2 regions of the Lysinibacillus sp. FSL P2-0066 genome follow, and region 1 is predicted to be linked to the other one. Evidence: riboswitches for the same ligand, from Rfam matches in the RefSeq annotation. Region 1 holds a riboswitch; the other holds the start of a gene.
The links. A riboswitch is a leader RNA that binds a small molecule or an ion and turns the genes downstream of it on or off. The one in region 1 is predicted to bind S-adenosylmethionine.
Positions count from the first base shown of each region.

Region 1 (7,645 bases):
AATGGAAGTTATATAGCTTGCTGAAAGTTTGTCAAAATACTTTCACATATTTCATGGGAGAAAAATTATAAATTGGTTCTAAATGATTATAAAGGAGGTGCTCAAAATGAAGTATAATATCGTGTTTTTTGATGTAGACGGCACATTGATTAATTACGAGGATGGCTGTGTGGAAGAAAGTACAAAACAAGCTATTCAGCTATTGCAAGAAAAAGGAATCCATCTTGTAGCGGCTACTGGAAGACCCTTATCTATGTGCTATGAGTTAAAAGCGCTAGGGATTGAAACCTTTATTACTGCAAATGGGGCCTATGTGAAACATAAGGATCTTGTCATACATAAAACTCCGATTGCCAAAGAAATTGTCCGAAATGTACAGGCATTTGCACAGGAACAGCAGCATAGCCTAACATTTTTTACAGAGAAGCTATATATGAATAGCATACAAAGTCCAGTAGCTTTAAGAGCGATGCAGGAAACTTTATCTTTACGGGATTTTCCACTTATAAATGAAAAAATTGTAGATGAAGAGGTTTTTCTCATGTGTCTATATGCGGATGAGCTGGCTGAAAAAAGATATACTAGCCAGTTTTCGAATATATTTTTGCAGCGATGGCATCCTTATATTGTGAATGTATTACAGCAGGATGTTTCGAAGTCAATAGCTATTAAAGCCGTACTGGATCATTTTAACATCGACCCTGAGAATGCGATTGCTTTTGGGGATGGGGATAATGATATTGACATGTTGGAGTATGTAGGATTAGGAATTGCCATGGGGAATGGTAGCACAGCTCTAAAAAGTGCTGCCAATTTTGTTACAAAGAAATCTACTGATAACGGTATCGATTTTGCTTTACGTCAGCTTCAAGTCATTTAGAGCGCTGAGGCTACACTATATATAGCAGGTAAATTTTAATAAATTTTAGGTGGGATGATTTATGGCACATCACGTGCAGTCTCTAATTGAACATTACGGATACTTTGGAATTATCGTGATTCTAATTGGAGGTATTGTAGGGGTGCCACTTCCTGATGAGGTGTTTCTAACTTATGTAGGCTATAGTGTTTACCGAGAAAGTCTTGAACATATTCCTGCTTTAGTCAGTGCAATGATTGGTGCGGTTGGAGGCATTACCTTAAGCTACTATATTGGTTATCGTTTTGGCTTACCGTTATTGCAGAAATATGGGCCTAAAATTCATATTACAGAGCAAAAAATTGACTTTACGAAAAAGATGTTTACAAAAATAGGACCTACCCTATTATTAATTGGCTATTTTATCCCCGGGGTACGTCATTTGACAGCGTATATTGCGGCTATTAATAATTATCCTTATAGAAAGTTTGCGCTTTTTGCCTATACAGGGGCATTTATCTGGACGTTCACATTTATATCATTAGGAAAGATGCTTGGAGAGAAATGGCGATTTGTTGGATACTATCTGACTCATTATAGTATCTATCTTATCCTTTTATTTATTGTAGGGATGCTCATTGCTTACTTTCTATTCAAAAAAAGAAATGGACAAACATAAAAGTCGGTATACGCTATACCGACTTTTATGTTATGGCAAAATAGCAAATGAGCGCACAGGGAAGCCAGATGCTTTTTCTGGCTTAGGTACGATATTGAAGATGATAGCGCCTTTCGCAGGTAGCTTGTCCAAATTCGTCATTAGCTCAATTTGATAGGTGTCTTGTTCAAGTACGAAATATTCACCATCTAGCTTGCCATTTTTACGAAAATCGGCGGCAGAGTCCGTATCGAATGTTTCATGACCAATTGCGCTTACCTTGCGTTCTTTTAGTAAAAACTGTAAAGCTTCTAAACCCCAGCCAGGGATATGGTTATGTCCATCTGCATCCTTATTACTGAAAGCTTCTTTATCTGGCCAGCGCTTACTCCAATCTGTACGTAATGCTACAAATGTTCCTGCTTCTATTTCTCCATGCTTGTCCTCAAAATCAAGAATATCTTCAACACTTAATGCAAAGTCATGGTTGCTTGCAGCCTCTTGTGATTTATCAATGACAACAAGGGGGAGAACAAGCTCTTTTAGTTCTAATTCTTCTAAGTAGCGAGTATCTCGCACAAAATGAATGGGTGGGTCGATATGTGTGCCATATTGACCGGGGAACGTAAATTGTTGGGCGAAGAAGCCATCCTTATGAGAGAATAACGTTTCAAATTTAGCGTCCTCAAACATAAAAAAATGTGGTGAATTAGGGCCGAATGTATGTGTTAAGTCAACCCACTGTTTCGATTTTAATAATTGCAATGCTTGTAAAAGTTCATTAGACATCTATTTCCCTGCTTTCTGTTAAAAATAGTGGTACATAAAAAGGAGTCCCCTTATAGAAGAGGACTCCTGCTGAAACAACGGTAGTTCTTCTCATCTTCAAGGCTGATCATTTTGCCAATTGGAATTAGCACCATACTGTTTAGCTGGTTGCTGAGACTTCATCGGGCCAATCCCTCCGTCTCTCTTGATAAGAAAAGTAATATAAGAATTTTCAGAAATAACAATACAAACACTTTAGCATAGTTTTTTATAGTTTACAAGTTCACTAGGAATTTTCACCAATTCAAATTCAAGGTGACTCCACAACAATCATTATCAATAAGACGTATTCTAAAACTGTCTGGTGTATAGTTCGTTTCAAATTTCATCGTAATGCCTGTTGATGTGATTAATTTTTCAACCTCTGTTTTATTTGAAAGTTGAGCAGCATTCATTAAATCATGTGCGAATTGTTGGGAGCTATCTATTTTATCCGTAAGTAATTGAGCTTGCTGCATCATCGCCTTTATCCGTGTTGCTGAAGCTTTTAATTTGTGTGTATCGACAGGTGGAAAAGGATTATTGGTCGGCATTGCTAGATGTTGAGAAAAGGGTCTAACGGCAAAATGATTTGCAATTGGCGATGTTGGATAATGATAGGGATGAACAAAATACGGATAAGGATTGTAATACAAGATCATTCCTCCTATCCTATAGCCTGATATCTTATCTTATGTAGCCAAACGACTTTCGGTGTTATTTACAATACAATGTTTGTCCTAAACATTTAAAAAGGAAGCTAAAGTGAGCTTCCTTTTTAGCCAAGTACATCCAAGACATCATCAATTTTTTTACTATGTGATAAAATGCCATAATTCATCCATGTTAAAAAGTCTACTTCATAGACACAGTTGGTTTTAACAGCTTCTAGGTTTTTCCAAGTAGGTGTTTTTAAAATAGCACGTTCTTCATTCTCATGAATGGAATGTTGTTTATCAAATGTAATAAATAAATGATCGGCATCTAATTGCATCAATCGATCAAATGTCAGTTGGGCTTTACGTTGATTGGGCGGAATACTCCATACTAGTGAATGGGGCATTAAACCTAAGTCATGATATAAAATGGGGCCCGTATAGCCACACTCAGGACCAGCGTATAGAGTGATGCCAATGGCTGAAATACGGAGAAATGCCACACTTTGCCCATAAACGGATTTACTAAGAATTCCTTTTGCTTGTTGTACTTTATCTTCATATTGTAGGATTACGTCTTGTATCAAGGAGGTTTTTCCTGTTAGATCTGCAATTTTAAATAACGTAGATTGCCAATTCTCTCCAGGGTGTGAGAGATGGCAGACGGGGGCTACCTCATTTAAATGCGGAAAGGATTCCCAACGCTCTACACCAGAATCTAGCATAATTAAAGTTGGCTTATAGTAAAGGAGTCGATCCATTTCTCTATTTTGTACATCGATATCTGGCACTTCCTGTAGACCTAAATAGTCTTGTTTTCCCCATTTTGAATGACTGAATTGAGCAATTGGCGTAATCCCAAGGGCAACAAAGAAATCTTCTAAGAATGGTGCAAATACACGTAGATGGCTGCTTTGACTTCTTCGATATTGTCCTGGCGAAATGCCGACATGTTCTTTAAAACGACGATTGAAATAATACTCATTATTAAATCCGACAGACTGGCTAATTTCATATACTCGATCATTTGTTGTTATTAATAATTGCTTAGCTTTTTCAATACGAATGTTATTTAAATAGTGAAGAGGAATTTGTCCCGTAATATCTTTAAAAATGCGCGTATAATTCCATCTTGGGACGTCAGCTAACTGTGCTAGCTGCTCAACCGTCCACTCTTTTTCAAAATGTTTATGTAATTGGTTAATGGACTGCTCAACAGATTGGCGATCATTTTTTTGCATCTGCCTGGGTATAATTTGATGCAAGAGCAATAACATCAGCTCTTGAAAGTGCACATGCTGCTCAAAAATCGTGTGTTCATCCTCCGCTAACCGGTTTTGATAGATGACTTCTAGCAGTAGATAACATTGTGAAAAAGGGAGAAGATGTTGTACTCTGATACTTGTAAAATGACTATAGGAGTTCTGACTATTGCTAAGATTGACAATGTTGAATTGTAATTGATAAAAATAAAGGTGCTCACTTTGAATGTGAATACTAACCGTGTTATTTGGCGGTATCAATATGCACTTTTCCTCACTAAAATGAATAGTTTCATAATCTATTTCTAGCTTTCCGCTACCATTCATTACGATGAAAAGTGTATAGAAATCACTACTAATCAATAACTTTTTTGACGGTTGAATTGAATAAGAGATATTTTGTAACGTATAAACATGTGTTAAGTTACCCATTGATAGTTCACCCCTTTTTGTTGAGTTAGAAGAACAACACAAAGAAAGCCCTCATTAAGAGCTTTCTTTCATGTTGTTGAAAAAAGATCATGTGACTAGCAGAAAAAGCCCTTTTAGCAAGGCGAGGGGGTTGATTTCCGCTCCGCCAGCGTCCTTTCCAGGGGGCGTCTGATGAGCCGCTTCACTCACTTGCGTTCGCTCCAAGGTCTCACCTGTGACGCTAAATCCCCTAGGAGTGACGCTGGCTCCACTCCAATCAACCATGCTGCTAACGTGTCTTTTCTTCTTTCGTACTAGCTGTAGGAAACAAAAAAGTCTATTAAAGAGAGGATAGGCACTTATTTCAATGTGAAGAAGTGATGAGTGACAACATCTATCCATTTTCCCCTTCACAAAAGTGCTATTAAATTATTTTGTTTTTTAACATTAAGCCAAAGAAAGCCCTCATTAAGAGCTTTCTTTTGTAAATTATTTGACGAACCATTTCTCTAGATCATCATACTTTAGCAAGTTGGCTGTGATTGCGCCAGATTGCCAATATGTGCGCTCAGCAATATAGACATGCCCATTTTTTACAGCAGGGAGTGTTTTCCATAGTGTACTATCTAACCATTTAATGGCTTCTTGGTTCTCTTTAGACTCCCATGTACCGTTTGAAGGGAAAAGGATGATATGATCCGCATCTAATTCCGTGATAGCCTCTTCTGATAAAACCTCGTGGAACTCTGTCATATCACGGGCTAATGGATGAGGTGTTAGGCCTGTCTCTGTGTAAATATAGCCAGAGTAGCGATTTTTAATGCCAAATAACGCTAATGTATTATCTGCTACATTTAGTCGTACAACAGCAACTGTTTCGTCTCCAATTGATTCATCTAGTTTTGCTTTTAAATCGGAAACACGTTGCTCATATTGATCAACCATTTCTTTTGCTTTATCAGGAATATTTAAAACATCAGCTATTGTTTCTACAATTTTACGTGGATCTTGTAGAATATCTTCTTTCAAGCGGTAAGTAGGCGCTACCTTTGAGTACTCCTCATACTTTGCCTTATCCGCCGCGCCATCTACAATGATTAAATCAGGCTTGGCTTGTAATAATGTTTCCATGCTACCAGTAATGTCGAACTCAGGAACATCTAATCCTAAATAGTCTTGTTTTCCCCAAGATGGGTGATACCATTGCACAACAGGTTTTACATCCAAAGCAGTTAAATAGTCTTCCAAATAGATAGCAGCTACACGCTGTGGATTTGTAGGAATTTCTACTTTTCCAAACTCGTCTTCTACAATTCTTGTATCTTTAGATGTTTGTTCTTCTGTAGCTGTATCCTCTTTTACTTCATTTGAGCCACAGGCACTTAATAAGAACATTAGTGCAAAGAAAACTACAAATGAAAAATATCGACCTCTACGCATTTTATTCACTCCTATAGATTTACTAAAACAGTAAGGGTATTCCCTTAATTTAGAATGATAATCATTCTCGTTTGATTCAAGTAAATTATAGGATACAACATATCAACAAACAATACACATTCTCTACTACTTTTTTATACATAATGAAATTTAGAGAGTTATTGTTTTTTGTTATCGAAAAGTAACCATAAAAGTGTAACAACTGCTGCTAGCATAACCATCAAAAATCCGTATATAGGCGTATGCGCCAACGATTGGTGGTGAATAATAAAGCCTCCGATAAATGAGCCTAAAAATATGCCAATGTTGAAAGCGGAAATATTCAATGCTGAGGCCATTGAAATTGCTGATGGTACATGTTTTTCAGATAGTAGAACGGCGTATAGCTGCAATCCTGGAACATTCATGAACATAAATAATCCCATTGTCAGTACCATGATTAAACCGATGATCGGTGATTCAAGAGTGAAGCCAATGGCAAGTAATGCTAAGGCAAGTCCAACAAAAATTATAAAGATTGAACGTAGCGGATTTTGGTTAGCAAAATGACCACCAAGAGTATTACCGATAGCTACACAAATACCATAGACAACTAGAATAATGACGACTGTATGTGGTGAATACCCCATATATTGCTCTAAAATAGGTGAAACATATGTGTAGACAACAAAAGCACCGCCGTATCCAATTGCGGTAATGAATAGTATTAAGATCATACGAATATTGCCTAATACCTTACCAATATCACGAATAGAGATGGGATTGCCCTTCGATAATTGGCTAGGTACTAGCAATGCATTACTAATTAAACCGATAATTCCAATAACGACAATAAAGATGAATGACATACGCCAATCTGTAACTTGTCCAATAAATGTACCAAGTGGGACACCCGTCACAGTAGCTAAAGTTAATCCAGTAAACATAAAGGCAATGGCACTTGCTCGTTTATTAGGTTCAACTACATCAGCTGCTATAACAGAAGCGATCGACATAAAGACACCATGAGCTAAAGCTGATATTATACGACCTATTATCAGAACTGAAAAAACAGGTGCGATAGCTGCAGTTAAATTCCCTGCTATAAAAATAGTCATTACAAGCAGTAAAACTGTTTTTCGACTTAAACGAGATGTTAAGGCTGTTAGTAATGGAGCTCCAATAGTAACACCTAGTGCATATATAGAAACAGTTAAACCGGCTGTGCTTAAAGATATACCAAAATCATCAGTAATTAATGGTAAAAGTCCGACACTGATAAATTCAGTGGACCCTATTCCAAATGCACTAATTGCAAGTGCTAGCAATGTCAATTTTGCATTTGGCTTTTTTGATTGTGTCATTTTACTAATATCTCCTTTGATTTTTTTTATCATGTGTAGTAATATTCATACATACCTAAAAGTTGTGTAGAGTACTTTTAGTTACTTTTGAATATTACGGGGGTTTACAATGCAAAAAATTTATAATATTGGTGTTGAAGCTACGCTTGAAGTTATTGGTGGTAAATGGAAACCAGTCATTCTTTGTCATTTAAACCACCATGGTAAAA
Region 1 is NZ_CP150202.1:4,256,702-4,264,346, reverse strand. It holds gene MKZ14_RS21235 (Cof-type HAD-IIB family hydrolase) at 107-880, shown strand; gene MKZ14_RS21230 (DedA family protein) at 942-1,538, shown strand; gene MKZ14_RS21225 (cyclase family protein) at 1,569-2,306, opposite strand; SAM riboswitch class I at 2,394-2,500, opposite strand; gene MKZ14_RS21220 (hypothetical protein) at 2,582-2,986, opposite strand; gene MKZ14_RS21215 (helix-turn-helix domain-containing protein) at 3,103-4,674, opposite strand; gene MKZ14_RS21210 (ABC transporter substrate-binding protein) at 5,143-6,093, opposite strand; gene MKZ14_RS21205 (MFS transporter) at 6,252-7,436, opposite strand; gene MKZ14_RS21200 (helix-turn-helix domain-containing protein) at 7,546-7,645, shown strand, end outside.

Region 2 (7,645 bases), 730 kb from region 1:
ACGAAGGACGCATCCGTTCTGTTTACGATGGCCAACAAATTTTAATCAATAGTGGACAATTCAGCACTTATTTTAATCAATTGGAACGTATTAAAGAAGAAATTGAGATTTGGCGTTCTACCCCTATTCCAGAGGATATTGATGTCAAAGATGAAGACTAAAAGCCCACCATTCATACAATGAACATTGTTGAATGGCGGGCTTTTTTTAAGCTTTTATTAGATTGTCACAACAAATCCTGCTCTTTTCCCAATGATTTCCGCATAATCCTCTACCATGACACTCGCAGTTGGATACATCCCTGCTCCAGGACCGACTAATGTTAATGTACCAATATAGTTAGTCTCTAATGCCACTGCATTAAACACATCATCGACTGGATAAAGTGGATGCTCTTTATCAACTAGTTGTGGACCGACTTTTGCAATAATTTTACCGTCAGCTCGTTTCTCCACTTCAGCAACATGGCGGTAACGCAGACCCTTTTCACACGCTTCATGAACTTGTTCAGCAGAGATACTATCGATTCCAATTACTTCTACATCTGACCAATCTGGTTGCTCACCAAAAGCTAAGGCACTTAATATCATTAATTTTTTAAATGCATCCTGCCCAGATATATCATTATACGGATCTGCTTCAGCATAGCCTAAGCCTTGTGCCTCTTTTAGAGCTGTTTCGAACGACCAGCCCTGTGCACGCATTTTTGTTAATATGTAATTACATGTGCCATTTAAGACGCCTTGTATACGACTTACATCATTAACAAGTAAAATATTTTTCATTGTTTTAATAACAGGTACGCCACCAGCAGTGGTAGCCTCATAGCCTACAAAAACGCCATTAGCTTTTGCAAGATCCTGTAACTCCAAACCTCGTTTGGCAAACATCACTTTATTAGCAGTAATAACATGACATTTATGTTCAACAGCTCGCTTTAAATAACTGTATGCAGGTTCTTCGTTCACAATTGCTTCAAACACAACCTGCATACCTGGCTCTGCTAAGACTTCATCCATACTTGTTGTCATTAAATGTGCTGTGCCAGGCACACGTTCACGACTAGCATCTGTCACTAAAATCTTCGCTACCTCTAATTTAATACCTAATTTATTTTTTAGCTCTTCTCGTTTTTCATTTAAAATATGATAGATCCCCTGACCTACCGTTCCAAATCCTAAAATCGCTGCCTTTATAGTTGCCATTCTTGTTATTCCCTCCAACTTACATTCCGCAGTTTCATTAATGCTAATTTTCCATGGGGTTGTGTCATGACTATTTGACACCCACCGCAGTCTTTAGCCAACAACTCTTCTTTGTATGAGTTTCGCTATTTCTATATGTGTTGGAACACATACAAATTCAAATAATTCAAAATTTAACTTAAAGAAAATTGTAACGCAAATACATACATTGCACAAGAAAAATCTTTCTAGGAAGGACATTTGTTTTCTCTAGATGTGCAAAAGAAATCGGTTTCATTCCCTTTATTATACGTTTTATTAATCATTCTATAAGATTTGAACAAATATTGACTCTTTACATTTCAATATATGAATGTCTTTCTTCTATTATATATGTATGCTCAGACATTCATAACAATCCCTTTAAAGAAAAAACTCATTCCCTGTAGCAGCAGAGAATGAGCATAAAAATATGAGGGGATTTTAACTTGCTCTTGAAAGCAATTGATAGCGATATTGTTCTAAAGCGTGTTGAACAAGACTAATTTCTTCTTCTGTAAAATCTGGTATTGCATACGTACGTTCCACTAATTGAAATGTACCATACTTTAAGTAAATCTCTGTGGCAGGAAGTGAGATATGGCTCACACCGTACTGTTCATATGTCTCAAATACTTCCTTAACAGTATAGTCTTCTTTTTCAGTAAAAACTTGTTCTTGAAATGCTGTATGACCAAAAACTTGTTGCCATTTCTTTTCGACTGATGTAAGAAGGTGTTGAATGGATTTATTGTTGACAAAAACGTGTCCTTCATTTAGCTCATATATTAGATAGGATACAATGTTTTGCGCACTATAGATGTTACCCATTTTAAACACTCCTTTATCATCAGTTTTTTGGAAGAGCAGTTACTGGCTAGGCAACTACTCTTCTATATATTCAAAAGTGGGGGAGCACTTATGAAAACATTTTCCTTTTTAACAATAATTTCCGTACTCTTAACTTATTTCCTAGTATATAGCATGGATTTAATTAAGTCAATAATACATATAAAATTACTTGGTATTATTTTTTATAAGGTTCTGATAATTAACGGATGTTGTAAATAGTTGATGTAGCAACGTTTAACGCATTACCAAATGAGGCAAATCGAATGAGAAAATACGTAAACGCTACACCATTCTTCCCTCTGTTCTAAATCTTAAGCTTCTACAGTTTGTTCACTTGTTGTTGCCTGTGTAATGGCTTGATCTAAATCAGCAATAATATCCTCTACTGCCTCTAAACCGATGGATAAGCGAATGAGCGACTCGGTTACACCAGCTTGAACTAATTCGTCTGCTGATAGCTGCTGATGGGTAGTGGAAGCAGGATGTATAATTAATGACTTAGCATCACCTACATTTGCTACATGTGAAAATAGCTTCACGCTATCAATAAGCTTTCGCCCAGCTTCACGTCCACCTTTGATGCCAAATGTAAGCACTGAACCGAAGCCATTTCTTAAATATTTTTTTGCCAACTCATGTGTCGGGAAATCTTCTAGGCCATTATAATTTACATACTCCACAGATGGGTGGTTTTGTAAATATTCAGCCACTGCCAATGCATTCTCATTGTGTTTAGGGATACGCAAATGAAGCGTTTCTAACCCTTGCAATAAATTAAAGGCAGCATCTGCACTTAATGTTGGACCAAAATCACGTAATAATTGTACGCGTAGCTTTGTAGCAAAAGCAGCAGAAGCTGTATCAATTCCATAGCGTAACCCATGGTAAGAAGCATCTGGTTCAGTAAAACCTGGGAATCGCCCACTAGCCCAATCAAACTTACCAGCGTCTACAACAACGCCCCCTAAGGTTGTACCATGGCCTCCTATCCATTTAGTTGCTGAATGAACAACAACATCTGCACCATATTCAATAGGTGTAGAACCATAAGGAGAAGCAAACGTGCTGTCAATAATTAGTGGTAGCCCATTATCATGTGCAATCTTAGCTACTGCTTCAATATCTAAAACCTTTAAGCTTGGATTACCATAAACTTCTGCAAAGACAGCTTTTGTTTTATCAGTAATCACCGCATTGAAATTCTCTGGGTTTGTTTCATCTACAAAAATTGTTTTAATACCATAGTTTGGTAATGTGTTAGCAAATAAATTATACGTACCGCCATATAAAGAACTAGCTGCTACTATCTCATCACCAGCTCCAGCTAGATTTAAAATGGAAAATGCGATAGCCGCTGCACCAGATGAAAGTGCTACTGCTGCTGTTCCACCTTCCAATAAAGCCACACGTTTTTCAAACACATCAACAGTCGGATTGGTAATTCGTGTGTAAATATTCCCTGCTTCCTCTAGGGCAAAAAGACGTTGCGCATGAGCAGTGTCTTTAAATACAAAAGCAGTTGAGCGATAGACTGGAACTGTCCGAGAACCCGTCACTGGGTCTGGCTCTTGACCACCATGTAACAGCAATGTTTCTGGTTTAAAATTTGTCATTGTGTACCTCCAAATGGTTATTTTTTTACGATGGTACCGGAGATGAGGAGGATTTTTCTGTAGAAAACAAAAAACCCTCTTCAGCTAAGAAGAGGGTTGCGGTTGCAAGTTTTCCTCCCCTTATCTGCCAGATCCAAGTTAGAATCTGTAGGAATTAGCACCTTAGTAAGCTCATTACTTACTGGTTGCCGGGCATCATAGGGCCTATCCCTCCGCCGCTCTTGATAAGAGTATGAGATTCAATTTCCATCGTTGTTACACAGTATAAACATAGAGTTTTTTTCTGTCAACATGTAAATTTTATTTTTTCCGAAACTTCTGTCTGCTCTTATACGTAATATGAACGCATACACTATTTTAGAAAAAATTTTGAGAGGAGTATTTTTATGGTAAAGGCCGTGATCATTTTTCTTATGATTGGCTATTTAATAGGCTGTATTCACGGCTCTAAAGTGGCTCAATTTTTATCTGGGGTTGATTTAAAAAAAGCTGGCCACGGAAATGCGGGTGCCTCGAATGCTACTCTTTCCCTTGGCTGGAAATATGGCGTTTTAGTAGCCCTCATTGATATCGGCAAAGGCGTTGTCGCTATTATCGGTGCACATTTTTATCTAGCGGATGCCACTCATTTGACACAAGAACAAATATGGCTGCTTACTTACATTATGGCTGCTGGGGTTATTTTAGGTCATAATTTCCCATTCTATATGGGCTTCAACGGCGGGAAAGGAACGGCCTCCATCATTGGTATTTTACTTGCTGTTGATTGGAAGATTGGTTTATTTGCACTTATTTTATTTGTTATTTTATCCTTTGCAACAAATTATTTAATTGTAGGTGTTCTAGAATTTTATCTCGTTTTTTGTACAGCAACTTATTTATGGATTCCAGGCATTGGCCCAACCATTATAGCTGTCCTTCTTTTTGGCATAGCTATCATCCTGCATATAGAAAATATTAAACGTTTAGTTAATGGGACAGAGCCTAAAGTAACTACTGCTTTTAAGAAAAAGAAATAATATTTTATGGATATTTTTGTATTTTGTGTGACCATATATTTTCTCTTTATCTACTAATATTGCTGTAAAAAACATCTATTTTACACAGGTTTTTTTCTACAATAAAATAGACATATTCTTATCTTAATAAAACATTACGGAGTCCGATGTTATGGATAATAATCGTCATTTTTATCGTAGAAAGGATGAGAAATTATGTCTTCACCAAAACAAGCAGCTACAAAACGTAACTTAAAGCCTCTATGGATTGGCTTAGCATTCGCTTTACTAATCATTATTACTTTTTTACCTAATAACGGCGATTTACCTATAGCTGGGCAACGAGCTTTAGCCATCTTAGCTTTTGCAGTCATCCTTTGGGTAACAGAGGCTGTTTCATATCCTGTTAGCTCGGCCATGATCATTGCACTAGTAACTGTTTTACTAGGACTCGCTCCGTCAATGGATGACCCATCTACAGAGCTAGGAACAGCTGGCGCATTAAAATTATCCTTAAGTGGATTTAGTAATTCTGCCGTTGCTTTAGTAGCAGCAGCTCTTTTTCTAGCGGCTGCAATGCAAATTACTAATCTACATAAACGACTTGCTCTGTGGATTCTTTCACTGGTAGGAACGAAAACAAAGGCTATCGTATTTGGCGCCATTTTAGTTTCTATCGTCCTCGCATTTTTTGTTCCTTCTGCTACAGCACGAGCTGGCGCTGTAGTACCGATATTGCTTGGAATGGTGGCAGCATTTGGTTTACCACGTGATAGTCGGCTTGCTGCTTTGCTAGTTATTACTTCGGTACAAGCCGTTTCCATTTGGAATATCGGCATTAAAACTGCAGCAGCTCAAAATATGGTGGCTTTAAACTTTATCCAAGAGCAATTTAATGTGGATATTTCCTGGGGTGCTTGGCTACTTTACGCTGCTCCCTTCTCGATTATTATGTCGATCGTTTTATTTTTCATTATGATTGCGTTAATTAAACCTGAGACTAGCAATATCGAAGGTGGTAAAGAGGTCATCAAAAAACAGCTTGCAGAGCTTGGCCCATTAAAGGCTCCTGAAATTCGCTTAATCGTTACTTCCTTAGTTTTACTATTTTTCTGGGCAACTGAAGGTAAATTACATCCCTTCGATACGACCACAGTCACAATAGTTGCTATCGCTATTCTATTAATGCCTAAAATTGGTGTGTATTCATGGAAGGAAGTTGAGCCTCATATTCCATGGGGGACAATTATCGTCTTTGCTGTAGGCATTATGCTAGGAACCATTTTACTGAATACGAAAGGTGCTGCATGGTTATCAGATAAAGTTTTTGGTTCACTTGGGCTAGATGCAATGCCTTTACTAGCAACAATCGCACTCGTAACTTTATTTAACATTTTGATTCATTTAGGCTTTGCAAGCGCAACTAGCTTAGCCTCAGCACTTATACCTGTGTTTATCGTTTTAGCCTCCACATTAACGGCTAATGTGGATCAAGTTGGTTTTGTTATTGTGCAACAATTCGTCATAAGCTTTGGCTTCCTATTACCGATTAGTGCACCACAAAACATGCTTGCCTATGGTACAGGTTCCTTTACAACAAAGGATTTCTTGAAATCAGGCATTCCATTAACCATTATTGGTTTCCTTCTCGTACTTTTGTTCTCTGCAACTTATTGGAAATGGATTGGATTATTATAAGACTTTGATTAAATAAAACGTAAAAGCCTTGAAGAAACAGACTAACTGTCCTTCAAGGCTTTTAAAGTAGTATTATTGTTTCGTGAAAGCAGGGTCCTTCATCGTACCATTTTTCGCATAATTAACGTGCCATGATAGTGCTTTTTCTAGGTCATGTGGTGTATGATGTCCGCCCGTTGCCTCATTGGCATCATTAAAGTACTGCCACAGCTGTTCCCTATAATCAGGATGTGCACAGTTATCAATGATAAGCCCAACTCGTTCTTTTGGAGCAAGTCCTCGTAAATCTGCTACGCCCTGTTCAGTTACTATGACATCAACATCATGCTCTGTATGATCAACATGCGAGACCATTGGGACAATACTCGAAATATCTCCACCTTTAGCATAAGACTTTGTCACAAATATCCCTAATCGTGCATTACGAGCAAAGTCTCCAGACCCACCGATACCATTCATCATCTTTGTACCAGAAACATGTGTCGAATTAACATTACCGTAAATATCTAATTCCAATGCCGTATTCACTGAGATTAATCCGAGTCGACGAATAATTTCAGGCTGATTCGAAATTTCTTGAGGGCGCAACACTAATTTATCAGCATATTTTTCAAAATTCCCATAAACACGGTTTCCTACTTGCTCAGAAAGGGTAATAGAAGTTGCAGAAGCAAAATTCACTTTCCCTGCATCAATCAATTCAAACACTGCATCCTGAAGAACTTCTGAATAAACTTCTAAGTTCTCAAACTCAGAATCTTTAAAGCCTAGCAATACAGCATTGGCTACTGAACCTACCCCAGATTGAATTGGTCGCAAACTTGTTGTTAAGCGACCTACTTTAATCTCTTCACGTAGGAAATTTAATAAGTGAGTAGCCATAACATCTGTCTCTTCATCCGCGGGGACAATAGTTGATGGCGCATCTAATATATCCGAAATGACGATGCCTTTTACTTTATCTAAATCTAGTGGAATTCCAATTATACCAAGACGATCAGAAACATTCTGTAAAGGAATTGGATCACGCTTTCCTTGTGGTGCAGGCACGTAAATATCATGTATACCTTCTAATGCATCAAGCTGTGCTACGTTTAATTCAATGATGACTTGGTCTGCTTCTTGCACAAAAATAGGAGAGTTACCAACTGAAGTTGTAGGAATTAATAAGCCATCTTCTGTAATTGCAGCCGCTTCAATGATCGCAAAATCGATTGGTCCAATAATACCTTGACGAACAAGCTCAGCATTATGGGAAAGA
Region 2 is NZ_CP150202.1:374,557-382,201, reverse strand. It holds gene MKZ14_RS01875 (hypothetical protein) at 1-161, shown strand, start outside; gene MKZ14_RS01870 (homoserine dehydrogenase) at 219-1,205, opposite strand; gene MKZ14_RS01865 (hypothetical protein) at 1,668-2,054, opposite strand; gene MKZ14_RS01860 (O-acetylhomoserine aminocarboxypropyltransferase/cysteine synthase family protein) at 2,387-3,688, opposite strand; SAM riboswitch class I at 3,806-3,919, opposite strand; gene MKZ14_RS01855 (glycerol-3-phosphate acyltransferase) at 4,075-4,707, shown strand; gene MKZ14_RS01850 (DASS family sodium-coupled anion symporter) at 4,903-6,384, shown strand; gene MKZ14_RS01845 (succinate CoA transferase) at 6,457-7,645, opposite strand, start outside.
Region 2: linked by a shared signal. The riboswitch ahead of MKZ14_RS01860 (O-acetylhomoserine aminocarboxypropyltransferase/cysteine synthase family protein) and the one ahead of MKZ14_RS21225 (cyclase family protein) in region 1 are both predicted to bind S-adenosylmethionine.